2 regions of the Methylobacterium sp. Leaf93 genome follow, and region 1 is predicted to be linked to the other one. Evidence: predicted binding sites of a transcription regulator. Region 1 holds the regulator's gene; the other holds the start of a gene.
What was found. Region 1 encodes HrcA, which represses chaperone genes, less so after heat shock. Its sites were predicted from a motif close to GTTAGCACTCNCNNNNNGNGAGTGCTAAC; they were not measured.

Region 1 (7,531 bases):
GGGGACCGTGGCGGTCCGGCGGGCGAGCGTGGCGGAGCAGCCGGGATGGAACGGGGCGGTGGTGACCGGAACGGCCGCATGGAGCAGGGCGAACGCCCGGGTGCCGGCGGAAGGACGGATGCCGGCCGGTCCGATCGTGACGGCAAGGTAGACCGTGACGGCAAGGTAGACCGTGACGGCAAGGTAGACCGTGACGGAAAGGCCGAACGCGATGACAAGCCGGACCGGGGCGAGCGCATGGAGCGAGGCGGCAAGGCCGATCGCGACATGAAGGACGGCAAGGCGGACCGTGGCGAGCGGATGGACCGCGAGAGGGGTGATCGCGGGGACAGGGGCGGGCGTGGAGATCGAGGCGGACGAGGCGACAGTAGCGCTGTGCGCGGAGCCTATGGCCGGCTTGGTGCTCCGCAGCGGACGGAGTTTCGCCAGAGCGTGCTGCGTCGCGGCATTCCGCGCCTCGCCGCCGGTGCCTTCGCCCTGACGGTGGGAACCGCCATCGCTCGCAACTACACCCTGTACGACCTCCCGCCGGATATCGTTCGGATCGTGCCGGAATACGAGGATTACCGCTACGTCCTCGTGGATGACGACATCGTCATCGTCGATCCCGATACCTACGAGATCGTGGACGTCATTCGCGGCTGATCTCGGATCGGCGGTTTTTCCGAGAGGGGAGCCGCCGCAGGGCGAAGCATCTTCCTTTGTCGTCCGTAGCCGCGATGCCGGCCATAGCGATACTGGTGCTCAACAGCCGCGACGTGATGATGCGAAAGTAAGTCCATAGGCTCCGGATCGGTTGTCATCACTGATCCGGAGCCTCTACGTTTCCGCTTCTCCACCGATCTGTCGCTCGTGGCGAAAGGCATGTCGCTCCGCCGCCGGCACCGCTTGGTCATTCGGGCCCTCGACGTGTCGTAGGTTCCCAAGCGCAGAAACGCGCGGTGCCTTTCCGGACCACGTAGCTCGGGCAAAGCCGCCCTGCACGGTGCCCCTCAGCGGCCGCCTCGATCCAGCATCCGCGAGACCACCCTGGCGGTGTAATCCACCATCGGAACGATCCGTGCGTAGTTGAGCCTGGTCGGACCGATCACGCCGACGACACCGACGATCTTCTGCGAACCGTCCCGGAACGGCGCCGCGATCATCGAGGAGCCCGAGAGCGAGAACAGCTTGTTCTCCGAGCCGATGAAGATGCGGACGCCCTCGCCGCCCTCGGCGCGGGAGAGGAGTTCGATGACGTCCTTCTGCGTCTCGAGATCATTGAACAGCAGGCGGATCCGTTCGAGATCCTCCACCGCGCGCAGGTCGTCGAGCAGGTTCGCCTGGCCGCGTACGATCAGTTGGCGCGCCTCTGACGGCCCGACCGTGGTGGCGAGGCCGGCATCGACCAGCCGCTCGGTGATGACGTCAAGTTCGCGCTTCATCGCCTCGCGGCCAGCCTCGATCTCCGCTCTCAGGCCTCCAAGGGTCCGTCCCTGCAGGCGGGCATTGAGGTAGTTCGAGGCCTCCTGCAGGGCGCCCGCCGGAAGGCCGGGCGGCAGGTCGAGGAGGCGGTTCTCCACCGAGCCGTCATCGGAGACGAGGACGACGAGGGCGCGGGCGGGATCGAGCCGCACGAACTCGATGTGCTTGAGATGGACGTTGCTCTTGGTCGTGACGACCACGCCCGCCCCTCGCGAAATGCCCGACAGCATCGACGAGGCCTCGGCGAGGGCGCTCTCGAAGGTGTGGCCCGAGGCGGCGGCGCGCATCTGCGCCTCGATCCGCTCCTGCTCCTCGCGGCCGACATCGCCGATCTCCAACATGGCGTCGACGAAGAAGCGCAGGCCGAGTTCGGTCGGCAGGCGTCCAGCCGAGGTGTGGGGCGCGAAGATGAGCCCGGAATGCTCGAGATCCGCCATGACGTTGCGGATCGAGGCCGGGGACAGGGCCATCGGCAGGATCCGCGCGAGGTTGCGCGACCCCACCGGTTCGCCGGTCGTGAGATAGCTTTCGACGATCTGCCGGAAGATCTCACGTGTCCGCTCGTTCAGGGCCGAGAGGGCCTGAAGTTGCTGCGACGAGGAATAGGGATGTGCGCGTTCGGTCACTGGGTGTTTCCTGACCGCCGATTGTGTCCGGCCCGGAGCCCGGGCACAACCTTTACCGGTGAGGCATAGCCGCCCTGTCGTCTGCTAATCCGTTTGCCGCCCGAACGGAACGGCCTTTGCGTTGCGTCGCCGCCCTCGCGAGCCTGCTCGCCGTGGCCGGCGGGTCTGGGTGACGGACCCGCCGCTCCCGTCCGTTCGGAGGAACACGCCGCCGTGCCTAACCTCGACACCGTCGTCAAAGAGATCGCCGAGGAGATGGCGGACAGGCCGGACCGGGGGGAGGTCGCTACATACATACCGGAACTCGCCCGGGTCGATCCGAAGGCGTTCGGTCTCGTCGTCATCGACGCGGACGGCAATGTGGCGGCGGGAGGCGACAGCGACACGCCGTTCTCGATCCAGAGCATCTCGAAAGTCTTCACCCTTACGCTGGCACTCGGCATGGCCGGCGACCGACTCTGGCGCCGGGTGGGACGCGAGCCCTCGGGCAGCCCCTTCAACTCCATCGTCCAGTTGGAGCGTGAGCGCGGCATTCCGCGCAATCCCTTCATCAATGCCGGTGCCATCGCGGTCACCGACGTGATCCTGTCGGGCCATCAGCCGAGGGAGGCCCTCGGCGAGATCCTGCGTTTCATGCAGTTCCTCGCGCAGGATCCTACGATCATCATCGACGAGGCGGTGGCGGCCTCGGAGCTGCGCACGGGCTTTCGCAACATCGCGCTCGCCAACTACATGAAATCCTTCGGTGTTCTCGACAATCCAGTGGATTTTACCCTCGGCGTCTATTTTCACCACTGCGCCATCGCCATGTCGTGCCGGCAACTCGCCAACGCCACCCGTTTCTTGGCGCATTCCGGGCGCAACCCGATGACCGGTTATTCCGTGGTCTCGGCTGAGCGAGCCCGGCGTATCAATGCGGTGATGCTCACCTGCGGTCACTATGACGGCTCGGGTGAGTTCGCGTATCGGGTCGGTCTGCCGGGCAAGAGCGGAGTCGGTGGCGGAATCATCGCCGTGGCACCGGAGAAGGCGTCGATCGCGGTCTGGTCGCCGGGCCTCGACGCATCCGGCAATTCCCATCTTGGCCGGATCGCTCTCGAACAGCTGACCAAGCGCCTCGGCTGGTCGATCTTCGGCGCCTGATCGCACTCGCCCGGGCGCTTTCCCGGTGCTCAGCCCTCTACCGCGTCCGCGGCCTTTCTCTTCAACTCAGCGAGGTAGTCCCGCAGGAGCCCGACGCGTTTCGGCCGAAAACTCGCGCCCGTGAATTCGGCAGCGGCGATCCGATCCTCGACGAGTGAGTCCAGCGCTGCATGGCCCGTCCCAGAGCGGCTTTCGCCAAGGAGTTCGACGTCCTGCACCCGCTGGAATGAGCGGTCTCAGCAGGTCACTCCATCTCCGCATGGGTGACACGCGGCGGTTCTGAACTGATGCTTCGGCAATCGTCAGCGCAGTGTCGATAGCAGGCATATTGCCTAAAAAGACGCCATTCGGCTCATGAAACAGTCATGGAGGATGGAAATCGCCACGGCGCCGAGCGGCGCCGTGGCGGATGTCGTGTTAGGCTGCTGCTTTCGCTTCCTCGGAGGTCGGAACCGAGGCGACGGTCTTCAGGATCTGCGAAGCGATCTGGTAGGGGTCCCCCTGGCTGTTGGGACGGCGGTCTTCCAGATAGCCCTTGTACTCATTGTTGACGAAGCTGTGCGGCACGCGGATCGAGGCGCCACGATCGGCGATGCCATAGCTGAACTGGTCGATTGCAGCGGTCTCGTGCTTGCCGGTCAGACGCATGTGGTTGTCCGGGCCGTAGACGGCGATGTGGTCGTCCAGGTTCTCCTTGAACGCTGCCATGAGCGCCTCGAAGTAGGCTTTGCCGCCCACCGTGCGGAGGTGCTCCGTCGAGAAGTTGGCGTGCATGCCCGAGCCGTTCCAATCGGTCGCACCGAGCGGCTTGCAATGGTATTCGATGTCGATCTCGTACTTCTCGCACAGGCGCTGAAGGATGTAGCGGGCGACCCACATCTCGTCGGCGGCCTTCTTGGAGCCCTTGCCGAAGATCTGGAACTCCCACTGGCCCTTTGCCACCTCGGCGTTGATGCCCTCGTGGTTGATGCCGGCGTCCAGGCACAGGTCCAGGTGCTCTTCGACGATCTTGCGTGCGATCGAGCCGACTTCCTTGTAGCCGACGCCGCAGTAGTACGGGCCCTGGGGGGCCGGGTAGCCGCTGGCGGGGAAGCCGAGGGGACGACCGTCCTTGTAGAAGAAATACTCCTGCTCGAAGCCGAACCAGGCGCCGTCGTCGTCGAGGATCGTGGCGCGCTTGTTGGAGGCATGCGGCGTCACGCCGTCCGGCATCATCACTTCGCACATCACCAGCACGCCGTTCTTGCGCGTGCTGTCGGGGAAGTGGCGCACGGGCTTGAGCATGCAGTCGGAGCTCCCGCCCTCGGCCTGCATCGTCGAGCTGCCGTCGAAGCCCCAAAGCGGAAGCTGCTCAAGGGTCGGGAAGCCGTCGAATTCCTTGATCTGGGTCTTGCCACGCAGGTTCGGCACCGGCGTGTATCCGTCGAGCCATAGATACTCGAGCTTATATTTCGTCATTTCGAGCCTCTCGTCCCTCAAGCGATCCGACGGCCGGGTCTCCCCCCCACATCGTTCGCGGCCGTTCGTAGCCGGAATCGCCGCTAGCATAACGTGTGCCATGGTCGTGGGGCGAGGTGCTATCGACGGTGGGATCCGGCCGCAACGAGGCGGACCCTTTACTCACAGGGATAGAGAATCCTTCGCGCGGGAATGTTTCTGCCTACCGAATAGGCGCCCCTAAATGGGCATCCAGGAAGTGCTCGAGCGAATGCTCATATTCTGTTCGCCGTCAGTGCCTTGCCCATTTGCTTAGCAAGCGACGACGCAGTGTGGTCGTGTGGCTAGGAACATCGTCCGATGGAAGCGCGCCTTCTGCTTAATCCCGAAACAAAAAATATAAATTCGATCCAGAGCATGCTGCCTTTCCAGGCGACCACGCGTTCCATCGCATCCGCACCAAACCGGTCGGCGATACGAGTAACTCACGGAACGGAGTCCGTCCTGATGAAGAACCCAACCCTGTCCGCCATGGCGAAGACCCTCGCCATCGTGGTCGCCCTGGTGGGCGCGATGATCCTCGGCACTCCGCGCGGCGCCCAAGCCGCACCGATGGCGGTAGCCAGCGAGGTCGCCGGCTCTGTCAATGTGGCCGCCACGCAGGTCCAGTACGGCGGCGGTCACTGGCGCCATCACGGCCGGCATCATCGCCGTCACTTCGGTCACCATCGCGGTCGCCATTTCGGCCATCACTACGGCCGTCGCTTCGGCCACCACCACCATCACCGCCGTTTCGGTCATCATCATCGTCGCCACTACCGCTACTGAGGCGTGAGTTCGGGGCGCGTCCCATGGGCGCGTCCCTCTCCTTCCTGGCCGCGCTTGCCGGTGAACCAGCCGGGGCCTAAGAGCCCGGACGATCAATCCGGAACTCGACCAAGGAGAGTGCCCATGCGGCCCTCGAAGCGCGCGAACGACGAACTGCGCAACGTCACCCTGGAGCGCGCCGTCGCCCGCTATGCCGAGGGTTCCTGCCTCGTCACCTTCGGCCAGACGAAAGTCCTCTGCACAGCGTCCCTCGAAGAACGCGGCCCGCCATGGCTGCGCGGCTCGGGCAAGGGCTGGGTCACCGCCGAGTATTCCATGCTCCCTCGCGCAACCCACGAGCGCACTCGCCGCGAGGTGAATTCCGGTAAGCCCTCCGGTCGGACGCAGGAGATTCAACGGCTGATCGGCCGCTCGCTCCGTGCCGTCACCAATCTTCCCGCCATCGGCGAGCGTCAGATCACCGTGGATTGCGATGTGATCCAGGCGGATGGTGGCACCCGCACCGCCGCCATTACGGGTGCCTGGATCGCCCTGCACGATTGTTTCACCTGGATGCGTGGGCGTTCCATCATCTCGGTCGACCCCCTGCGCGAGCATGTCGCCGCGATTTCCTGCGGCATCTACAAGGGCACCCCGGTGCTCGATCTCGAATACGCGGAGGATTCGGCCGCCGAGACCGATGCGAATTTCGTCATGACCGGCTCCGGCGGCCTTGTGGAGGTGCAGGGCACCGCCGAGGGCAAGCCCTTCTCGGAGGCCGAACTCATCGAATTGCTGCGGCTAGCCCGTGGCGGCGTCGAGCAACTCGTCACCCTTCAGAAGCAGGCGATCGCATGAGCGAGCTGCGCATTCTCACAGGGCGGGTCGTCATCGCCACCCATAATCCCGGCAAGCTCGTGGAGATGCGCGAGCTATTGGCGCCGTTCGGCGTGGAGGCCGTCTCCGCCGGCGAGCTCGGTCTGCCGGAGCCCGATGAGACCGGGACGATGTTCTCCGAGAACGCGGCGATCAAGGCCGTCGCCGCAGCCCAGGCCTCGGGCTTGCCGGCCTTCGCCGACGATTCCGGCCTTTGCGTCAATGCTCTCGATGGCGCACCCGGCCTGTTCTCCGCCCGCTGGGCCGGTCCCGACAAGGACTTCTCCGGCGCCATGGCCCGCATCGCGGCCGAACTCGACAAGCGCGGAGCCACAACCCGGCGAGCTCACTTCGTCTCTGCCCTCGTCATCGCCTGGCCCGATGGCCACATCGAGATATTCGAGGGTCGCGTGTTCGGTGAACTCGTGGAGCCGCGCGGCGCGCAGGGCTTCGGCTACGACCCGATGTTCTTGCCGGACGGCTACGACCGCACCTTCGGCGAGATCTCCTCGGAGGAAAAGCACGGCGTCGACTGGCAGAGCGGGAACGCCCTGTCGCACCGCGCCCGCGCGTTCGTGCTCCTGGCCGAGAGCTGCCTGCGTCGGCCCGGCTGAACGGGCGGGAGAGCTTCTTGACTTCTCACCTCGGCCGCGTGCCGAGGTGAGGCGTTAGCCGTGGATCGTCCCGGCACCATTGCCAAAATCCCCAACCGCGCGCACATCCGCCCAATGACCGATCGTTCAGGCCCGGACCACCCGACCCGCGACGCCGGGTTCGGTGTCTATGTCCATTGGCCCTTCTGCGCCTCGAAGTGCCCTTATTGCGACTTCAACAGCCATGTCCGCCATACACCCGTGGATGAGGGACGTTTCCTCTCTGCGTTCCGGGCCGAGATCGCCAATATGGCGGCGCGGATCCCGGGTCGGACCGTGTCGAGCATCTTCCTGGGAGGCGGCACCCCCTCGCTGATGCAGCCGAGCACCGTCGCGGGGTTGCTCGAGGCCATCGACGATGCCTGGGGCGCGGCGCCCGACATCGAGGTGACGCTGGAAGCCAACCCGACCAGCGTCGAGGCCGGCCGTTTTCGCGGTTATCGGGCCGCCGGAGTGAACCGCGTTTCCCTCGGGGTCCAGGCCATGGACGACGCCTCCCTGAAGGCCCTCGGGCGGCTTCACACG
Region 2 (7,531 bases), on a different contig from region 1:
GGCGGTGACGATCTCGCGGCCGTCGGGAAGGGCGAGGGTCAGACCGGAGGCGGTGACGTTCGGGCCGCTACCATTGCCCTGGACGAGACCGTATCCGGCTCCGGAGAGGGCTTCCGCCTTGGTCATTGCCCGCTTGAACGACGTCAGGCGGTTGGTGTTGGCGCGGTAAGACGCGATGGTGGTGTAGGAATCGATGAAGAAGGACAGTGAGCCCTGGACGCTGCTGAAAGCGTTCGCGGTTTGCTGGAACTGGCCGAGGGTGATCTTCTTCAGGAAGTAGGACGGAGCGGCGAGGATGTAGGGGAACACCACGCTGATCTGGTTGTACGACAGGGTGAAGCTGCCGATCTTGATCCGCCGATAGATGATGGCGAGATAGTTCCCGATGATCTCTTGGAAGAGTTCGCGCAGGCGCACGGTCTCCGAGCGCTCGCCACGCAGAAGGGCTATCTGCTCGGAATAGATCCGCGTCCGCGCAAGGGAGAAACGGAAATCGGCCTCGACCTTTTCCTGCCGGAAATCGAGCCCGATGAGCGGGCGGCCAATGAGATGGGTCAACCAAGTGCCGACCACCGCATAGACAATGACCAGCCAGACGAGAAAGCCGGGCACTACCGTATCGGTGAAGGGAAGGACGAAATCCCGCGACAGGCCCCAGAGGATGACCATGAACGAGACCAGGGTGGCGGCCTGCGACAGGAGCCGGATCGACAGGCTCGTCGTCTGCTGGATGAAGAGATTGACGTCGCTCTGGATGCGCTGATCCGGGTTATCGGCCGGCTCATCGGTGAAAGGGATCCGGTAGTGCGTGCCGCCATCGAGCCAGCGGCTGTAGAGGCTGCGGGCCAGCCAGGTGCGCCAGCGGATGTGGAGCGAGGCATCGACGAAGGTGTCGAACATGCCGATGATGACCCAGATCGTCGCCAGAGGCACGAAGATCCAGACAAGCTGATACCAGAACGCGTCGGCGTTATATTCCTGCAGCGCGTTGAAGAGGTCGCGGTACCAGAAGTTCAGGCGCAGCTGGAGCGCGACCTGGGCGAAGGTGATGAAGATGGAGAGCGCCACGAGACGTCGCGCCACTCGACCTTCGGTGCTGCCGAAGAAGTGAAATGGCCGGATTTCCCGGTTCGGCTCCTCGCGTGCGGCGAAGAACGGGTCGGCGATACGGGTGATCGCGCGGATCGGTTCGAGATGGGAGATTCCGAACACGATACCGGCAAAGACCACCGCGCCCGTAGCCGCGAAGGCCGGTGGCAGCAGAGCTGCCAGGGTCTCCGGCAGGAGGCCCGAGGCCGCGAGTTGTTTGGCTCCGGCCAGGAACAGGTAGCCGATGCCATAAACCGATACGAACACCTTCAGGTAATCGGACAGCTTGGCGGAGGCGAGGAGGATCACCACCATCGCAAAGCCGCTGAGGCCGACGTAGAGTGGCGTTGCGGTGCCCGGCAGGATCAGAAGTACGAGTGCGAAGAGCGCCGTAATGGCGGCCTGCAGGCCGAGGCCTGTCCTGAGTACGGCCACGCGCGTCTCCTCAAGTGGATGATTCAAATAGGCGACGACGACTTCGCCCGCCGGATCGGGACCGGACCGTGACGGCGGCAGTGACGGCCGGTCGTGGCGAGATCGTGGCGGGGGAAGGCGCCGCCGGATGCGTCAGATCGGATCAGGGCCAATCCCAATCGCCGTAATCCGGTTCGCGACATCGGTAGCCGACCGGGCATTCCAGATTGTCGCGGGTGGGCACGAAGCGGAGTTCGGCGATCTCCGTCATCCCGCACTGGCTCCGGTCGCTGACGAAGCGCTCGGTCCAGCCCGGTGGCTCAATCCTGCTTGGCTTCTCCGGCTTGCCCGCCGGCCACGACAGGACCGCTGATCCGTCCCGCTTCACGAGCGCCATCGCATCCGCGCAGGCCATCCGCATGGTGGAGGGGGGTGCTTGAGCACCGGCTGGGACTGCGATGGTGACGCAGACGGCGAAGGCGAAGCGTCTCATCACGATGGCACGGATAACTGACTTGTTTCTCACAAGCTTGAGCATGGCAGTTTTGGTGAGGGACGGGAAGGGCTTGCCGTTTGCTCGCCCTATTCGCGGAGCCTATCCACCGCTATCGATGGCGCCGGGACAGAATAGCCACAGGCCTGTCCTGACCAAAGCCGGCTTCATGAGTGCATAAGGGTCCGGTTGTCGAAGGGGGGCGGAGGCTGTTCAAGTCGCCGAACGGTGAAGCGGCCGCCGCTGCGAGATCGGTTCCGCCCCAGGGGGAGCCTTACGGGAGACGACGATGACCGCGGGCGTCGAAGAGAGGGATGCGAGGGGGAGCGACGAGGGAGCGCCGTCGCCGGCCGTAGCGAACGGCTCCGTCAGGTCGAGCCGCGCCCTGGTGCTTCCCGTCTCGCTCGCCATGGGCTGGGGCGTGCTCCTCGGCTACAGCACCGTTCTGCTGACCGACGACCCGCCGGCGCGTCCGGAGATCGACACGATCCAGACGGCCTTCAACGAACCCGGTCCGTTCGAGGATCGGGCGGGTGGGGCGCGCTCGCCCCGTGGCAGCGCTCCCTGGTCCGATGTGGGTGTCGGGTCCGGTCCGTCGGGCCGGGATGCCGTGGTCGCCCCAACGGTCCAGCCCGGCATCCGGTCCGCCGCCTTGCGGCAGGATCCCGAAATGGCACCCCGTGCCGACGCGGTCACGGCCGCGTCGCCCCCGGTCGAGCCGGCAGCCTATGTCGGTCTTTGGGGACCCAACGAATCCGCGTGCGGCCGCGGCGCGCGGCGGCGGGGATACATACCGGCGCGGATCACCGAAAGCGGGGCTCGGGCCGGCAACACGGTGTGCACCTTCCGCGACGGGCGGCGCATCGGCGCGAACTGGAGCGTGTCGGCCTCCTGCAGCGATGGCGGCCGGCGCTGGTCGTCCCAGGTGAAGCTTCTGGTCGACGGCAACCGCCTGACATGGTCGAGCGCCAAGGGCGACGCCTCCTACGTCCGGTGCCGGCGCCGCGCGGGATAGGCGCGAGCGGGATCGTGGATAAAACATCTCCGCCGCACGAGCATGGAGCGCTGCCCGCCCCCGATTGGGGCTGATTGATCTGCGGATCCGCTCAACAGGTGTCCCCTCTACCCAAGAGGGTTCGAGATGAGGCGCGACGGACTCCGTCTTCTGGAAGGCGACGGCATTCGCATATGTCGTGGGATGCGCGGCCCTCCTACCCCTTGTGGGGAGGAGTTTGGAGGTGGGGGTGGTCGGGCGACCCTCCTGTTGCTGCGGAGGCTGGCGGAGCCACCCCCACTCCTAACCTCTCCCCACAAGGGGGAGAGGGACGCGGTCTGCTTCGACAACGTAGCTGTATGAATCCAGTAGCCCGATCGCGGACACTCGACATGTCCCGCCCACAACGAAAAAAGGGCCGTCTTGCGACGACCCTTTCCGCCCTCGCGGCCAAAACCGCGAGAGCATCCGTTCCGATGGAGAGCGTGGACTTCTTAGAAGTCCATGCCGCCCATGCCGCCGCCGCCCGGCATCTGGGGAGCGCCGCCGTCCTTCTTGGGAGCATCGGCGATCATGGCCTCGGTGGTGACGAGGAGGCCGGCGATGGAGGAAGCGTCCTGCAGGGCGGTGCGCACGACCTTCGCCGGGTCGACGATGCCGGCCTGGATCATGTCGACATACTCTTCGGTCTGGGCGTTGAAGCCGTAGGTGATCGAAGAGGTGTTGTCGGTGATCTTGCCGACCACGATCGAGCCTTCGACGCCCGAGTTGGCGGCGATCTGGCGGATCGGGGCCTCAAGGGCCTTCAGCACGATCTTGATGCCGGCCTGGACGTCCGGATTGTCGCTCTGGAGAGCGCGGACGGCCTCACGGGCACGGAGGAGAGCGGTGCCGCCGCCGGGGACGATACCCTCTTCCACCGCAGCGCGGGTGGCGTTGAGCGCGTCGTCGACGCGGTCCTTCTTCTCCTTGACCTCGACCTCGGTCGCGCCGCCGACGCGGATGACCGCGACGCCGCCGGCGAGCTTGGCCAGGCGCTCCTGGAGCTTCTCACGGTCGTAGTCCGAGGTGGTCTCCTCGATCTGCGCCTTGATCTGGCCGACGCGGGCTTCGATGTCCGCCTTCTCGCCGAGACCGTCGATGATCGTGGTGGTCTCCTTCTCGATGCGGATGCGCTTGGCGCGGCCGAGCATCGGGAGGGTAACGTTCTCGAGCTTGATGCCGAGGTCCTCGGCGATCATCTGACCCTGGGTCAGGATCGCGATGTCCTCGAGCATGGCCTTGCGGCGATCGCCGAAGCCCGGAGCCTTGACGGCAGCGACCTTGAGGCCACCGCGCAGCTTGTTGACGACGAGCGTGGCGAGAGCCTCACCCTCGATGTCCTCGGCGATGATGACGAGCGGCTTGCCGGTCTGCACCACGGCCTCGAGAACCGGCAGCATCGCCTGGAGCGACGAGAGCTTCTTCTCGTGGATGAGGATGTAGGGGTCCTCGAGCTCGGCGACCATCTTCTCCGCGTTCGTGATGAAGTACGGGGAGAGGTAGCCGCGGTCGAACTGCATGCCCTCGACGACGTCGAGCTCGGTCTCGGCGGTCTTGGCTTCCTCGACGGTGATGACACCCTCGTTGCCGACCTTCTGCATGGCATGGGCGATCATCTCGCCGATTTCCTTGTCGCCATTGGCCGAGATGGTGCCGACCTGGGCGACTTCCTCGGACGAGGCGACCTTCTTGGCGCGGCTCGTGATGTCCTTCACGGCGGCGGTGGTGGCGAGGTCGATGCCGCGCTTCAGGTCCATCGGGTTCATGCCGGCGGCCACGTACTTGGCGCCTTCACGGACGATGGCCTGGGCCAGGACGGTGGCGGTGGTGGTGCCGTCGCCAGCGATGTCGTTGGTCTTCGAGGCCACTTCGCGCACCATCTGGGCGCCCATGTTCTCGAACTTGTCGGAGAGCTCGATCTCCTTGGCGACGGTGACGCCGTCCTTGGTGATGCGGGGAGCGCCGAAGCTCTTCTCGATGACGACGTTGCGACCCTTGGGGCCGAGCGTGACCTTCACTGCATCGGCGAGAATGTCGACGCCGCGGAGCATCTTCTCGCGGGCATCGGAGCCGAAGCGTACTTCTTTCGCTGCCATGTTCAAATCCTCATGAGGTTCGAAGCCCTGAGGCGCTCATCGAAGTGCGCGCTCGAAGGGCTTGGATGGGAAGAAGGAAGAGGGCCGGGTCGCTTTAGGCGACGACGCCCATGATGTCGGATTCCTTCATGATCAGGAGGTCCTGACCGTCGATCTTGACTTCGGTGCCGGACCACTTGCCAAACAGGACGCGGTCACCGGCCTTGACGTCGAGCGGGTTCACGCGGCCGGCCTCGTCACGGGCGCCAGGGCCGACGGCGACGATCTCGCCCTCTTGCGGCTTCTCCTTGGCGGTATCGGGGATGATGATGCCCCCCTTGGTCTTCTCTTCGCCTTCGATACGGCGGACGACGACACGGTCGTGCAGCGGACGGAACTTCATGAGCTGCCCTCTTGCTTCAAATTCATGGATGGCGTTGATGCGGCCGAAGGGCTCGCCCAACCCAGGCTGTTAGCACTCTCGAGCAAAGAGTGCCAAAGCAAGGGCGGAGGTAGGCTCAAGCCCCTTGCGAGTCAAGACGCGGACGACGCGTCATGCCGCGTTTGCGCAGCATGTTCTGCTCTCCGGTCGCTGACAGACGGATGACAATCACCCCATGATCAGCCTTCAGGGACCGCAGGGCGCGGTCGTGCATTCCGGCGCAGCCAATGGCGGCGGCGTGCCGAGCCACGCGATCTGGATCGATCTCAACAATCCGAGTGCCGAGGAGGCGGAGCATATCGAGGCCGCCACCGGCCTGCGCGTCCCCTCGCGAAAAGCTTTGAGCGAGGTCGAGAATTCCAGCCGGCTGCGGCGGCTCAAGAACGGGCTCTCGCTCTCCACCCCGATGATCACCTTCGACAAGGTGGATTCGCAGCTGACCCCGCTCGGCTTCGTCCTGACCCGGGACCGGCTCATCACGGTCAGGTTCAACGAGCTCAGAGCCTTCGAGGAGGTCAAGAAGCGCATCGGCGACGGCGACGGGGATTGCCAGACCGGCACCGAGATCTTCCTCCTCCTGGTGGAGGAGCTGGTCGACAGCCTCGCCGACGCCCTGGAGGAGATGGGCGCCGATCTCGACGCGCTCTCCACCCGGATCTTCGATTTCGACGTGAGGGCAGGGGGCACCGCAGGCGATTCCGGCAAGACCCCGCGCCGGCGCGACCTCGCGCTGCGCCGCATCCTCCGCAGCGTCGGCCGGCGAGGCAAGGCACTCGGCAAGATCCGCTCGAGCCTGCTCGGCCTCGAGCGCATCCTCCCCTTCGTCGCCGGCGAGTGCGAACACCTCCTCGGCGCCACCGAGATGCCGCGCTTCGAGACCCTGCGCCGGGACATCGCCTCCCTCGACGAGTTCGAGATCCGGCTTTCGGAGAACGTGCAGTTCCTCCTCGACGCCACCCTCGGCCTCATCAGCATCGAGCAGAACAACACCTTCCGCGTGCTCACCGTGGTCTCGGTGGTGGGCGTGCCGCCGACCCTCATCGCCTCCATGTACGGCATGAACTTCAAGCACATGCCGGAACTCGACTGGGTCTACGGCTATCCCTATGGTCTGTCGCTGATCGTCATCAGCGCGATCATCCCCGTCGTCTTCTTCAAGCTGCGCGGCTGGTTCTGAGGCTGGGCCGACCCGGCGGGTTCGGGATTTAGGGAATTCTTTTCGGGCCGGCGCGCAAGGATCGGGAGCAGAGCCGGGCACCCGGCGACCAGAGTCGACCGCATGGCCGTGATCGCCGCCTTCATCCTGAATGCCGGGCTCAATTTCTGCCTCGGCCTGCTCCTCGCCAAGCTGATGGGGCCGGCGGATTTCGGCCTGTTCGGCCTCGCCACTACAGGTGCCGTGGTCCTCAACACCCTGGTCTTCGAATGGCTTCGGCTCTCGGCGACCCGGTTCTATTCCAACCGCGTCCGGCAGGAGGAACCCTGGATCCGTCACGGGCTGGACCGCGCCTACGCCGTCCTCACCCTCGTCCTGCTGGTCGCTTCCGCCCTGTGCGCGGTGGTCGGCGCGACGGTGGAGATGGATGCGCAAGGGCGCTTCGCCATCGCGGCGGGGGCGGGGCTGGCCGCCTTCGGCATCGGCCTGTTCGATTATCACGCGGCCCTGACGCGGGCACGCTTCGACGGCGGCCTCTACCTGAAGCTGACCATCGTCAAGAACGGCCTCGCCTTCCTGCTCATGGCGGGGGCGGCCTGGCTGTTTCCCCAGCCGGTTTGGGTGCTCGTCGCCTGCGGGCTCAGCCAGTTCCTGCCCGTCCTCGTGCTGCGCAGGCCTCTGCTCGATCCGAAGGTGCCCATCGTCCGCGTGCGCATGGGCGAGACCTGGCGGCTGTTTCGCGCCTACGGGCTGCCGCTTATCGTCGCGAACGCGATCTACCAGATCACGCCGTTCCTCAACCGCAGCGCCATCGCCATGTGGTTCG

Region 2: a site for HrcA is predicted at 5,579-5,607, ahead of groES (co-chaperone GroES). Genes of this name have one in related genera too.

What each region holds. Positions count from the first base shown of each region.
Region 1 covers NZ_LMMS01000023.1:70,883-78,413, reverse strand. The annotation lists gene ASF26_RS23750 (hypothetical protein) at 1-151, shown strand, start outside; gene ASF26_RS23745 (DUF1236 domain-containing protein) at 79-645, shown strand; gene hrcA (heat-inducible transcriptional repressor HrcA) at 993-2,090, opposite strand; gene ASF26_RS12140 (glutaminase) at 2,304-3,233, shown strand; gene ASF26_RS12130 (glutamine synthetase beta-grasp domain-containing protein) at 3,651-4,691, opposite strand; gene ASF26_RS12125 (hypothetical protein) at 5,178-5,498, shown strand; gene rph (ribonuclease PH) at 5,622-6,335, shown strand; gene rdgB (RdgB/HAM1 family non-canonical purine NTP pyrophosphatase) at 6,332-6,967, shown strand; gene hemW (radical SAM family heme chaperone HemW) at 7,082-7,531, shown strand, end outside.
Region 2 covers NZ_LMMS01000029.1:82,031-89,561, forward strand. The annotation lists gene ASF26_RS19230 (ABC transporter ATP-binding protein/permease) at 1-1,524, opposite strand, end outside; gene ASF26_RS19235 (hypothetical protein) at 1,667-1,924, opposite strand; gene ASF26_RS19240 (hypothetical protein) at 2,286-3,011, shown strand; gene groL (chaperonin GroEL) at 3,485-5,128, opposite strand; gene groES (co-chaperone GroES) at 5,223-5,510, opposite strand; gene ASF26_RS19255 (magnesium transporter CorA family protein) at 5,725-6,726, shown strand; gene ASF26_RS19260 (lipopolysaccharide biosynthesis protein) at 6,829-7,531, shown strand, end outside.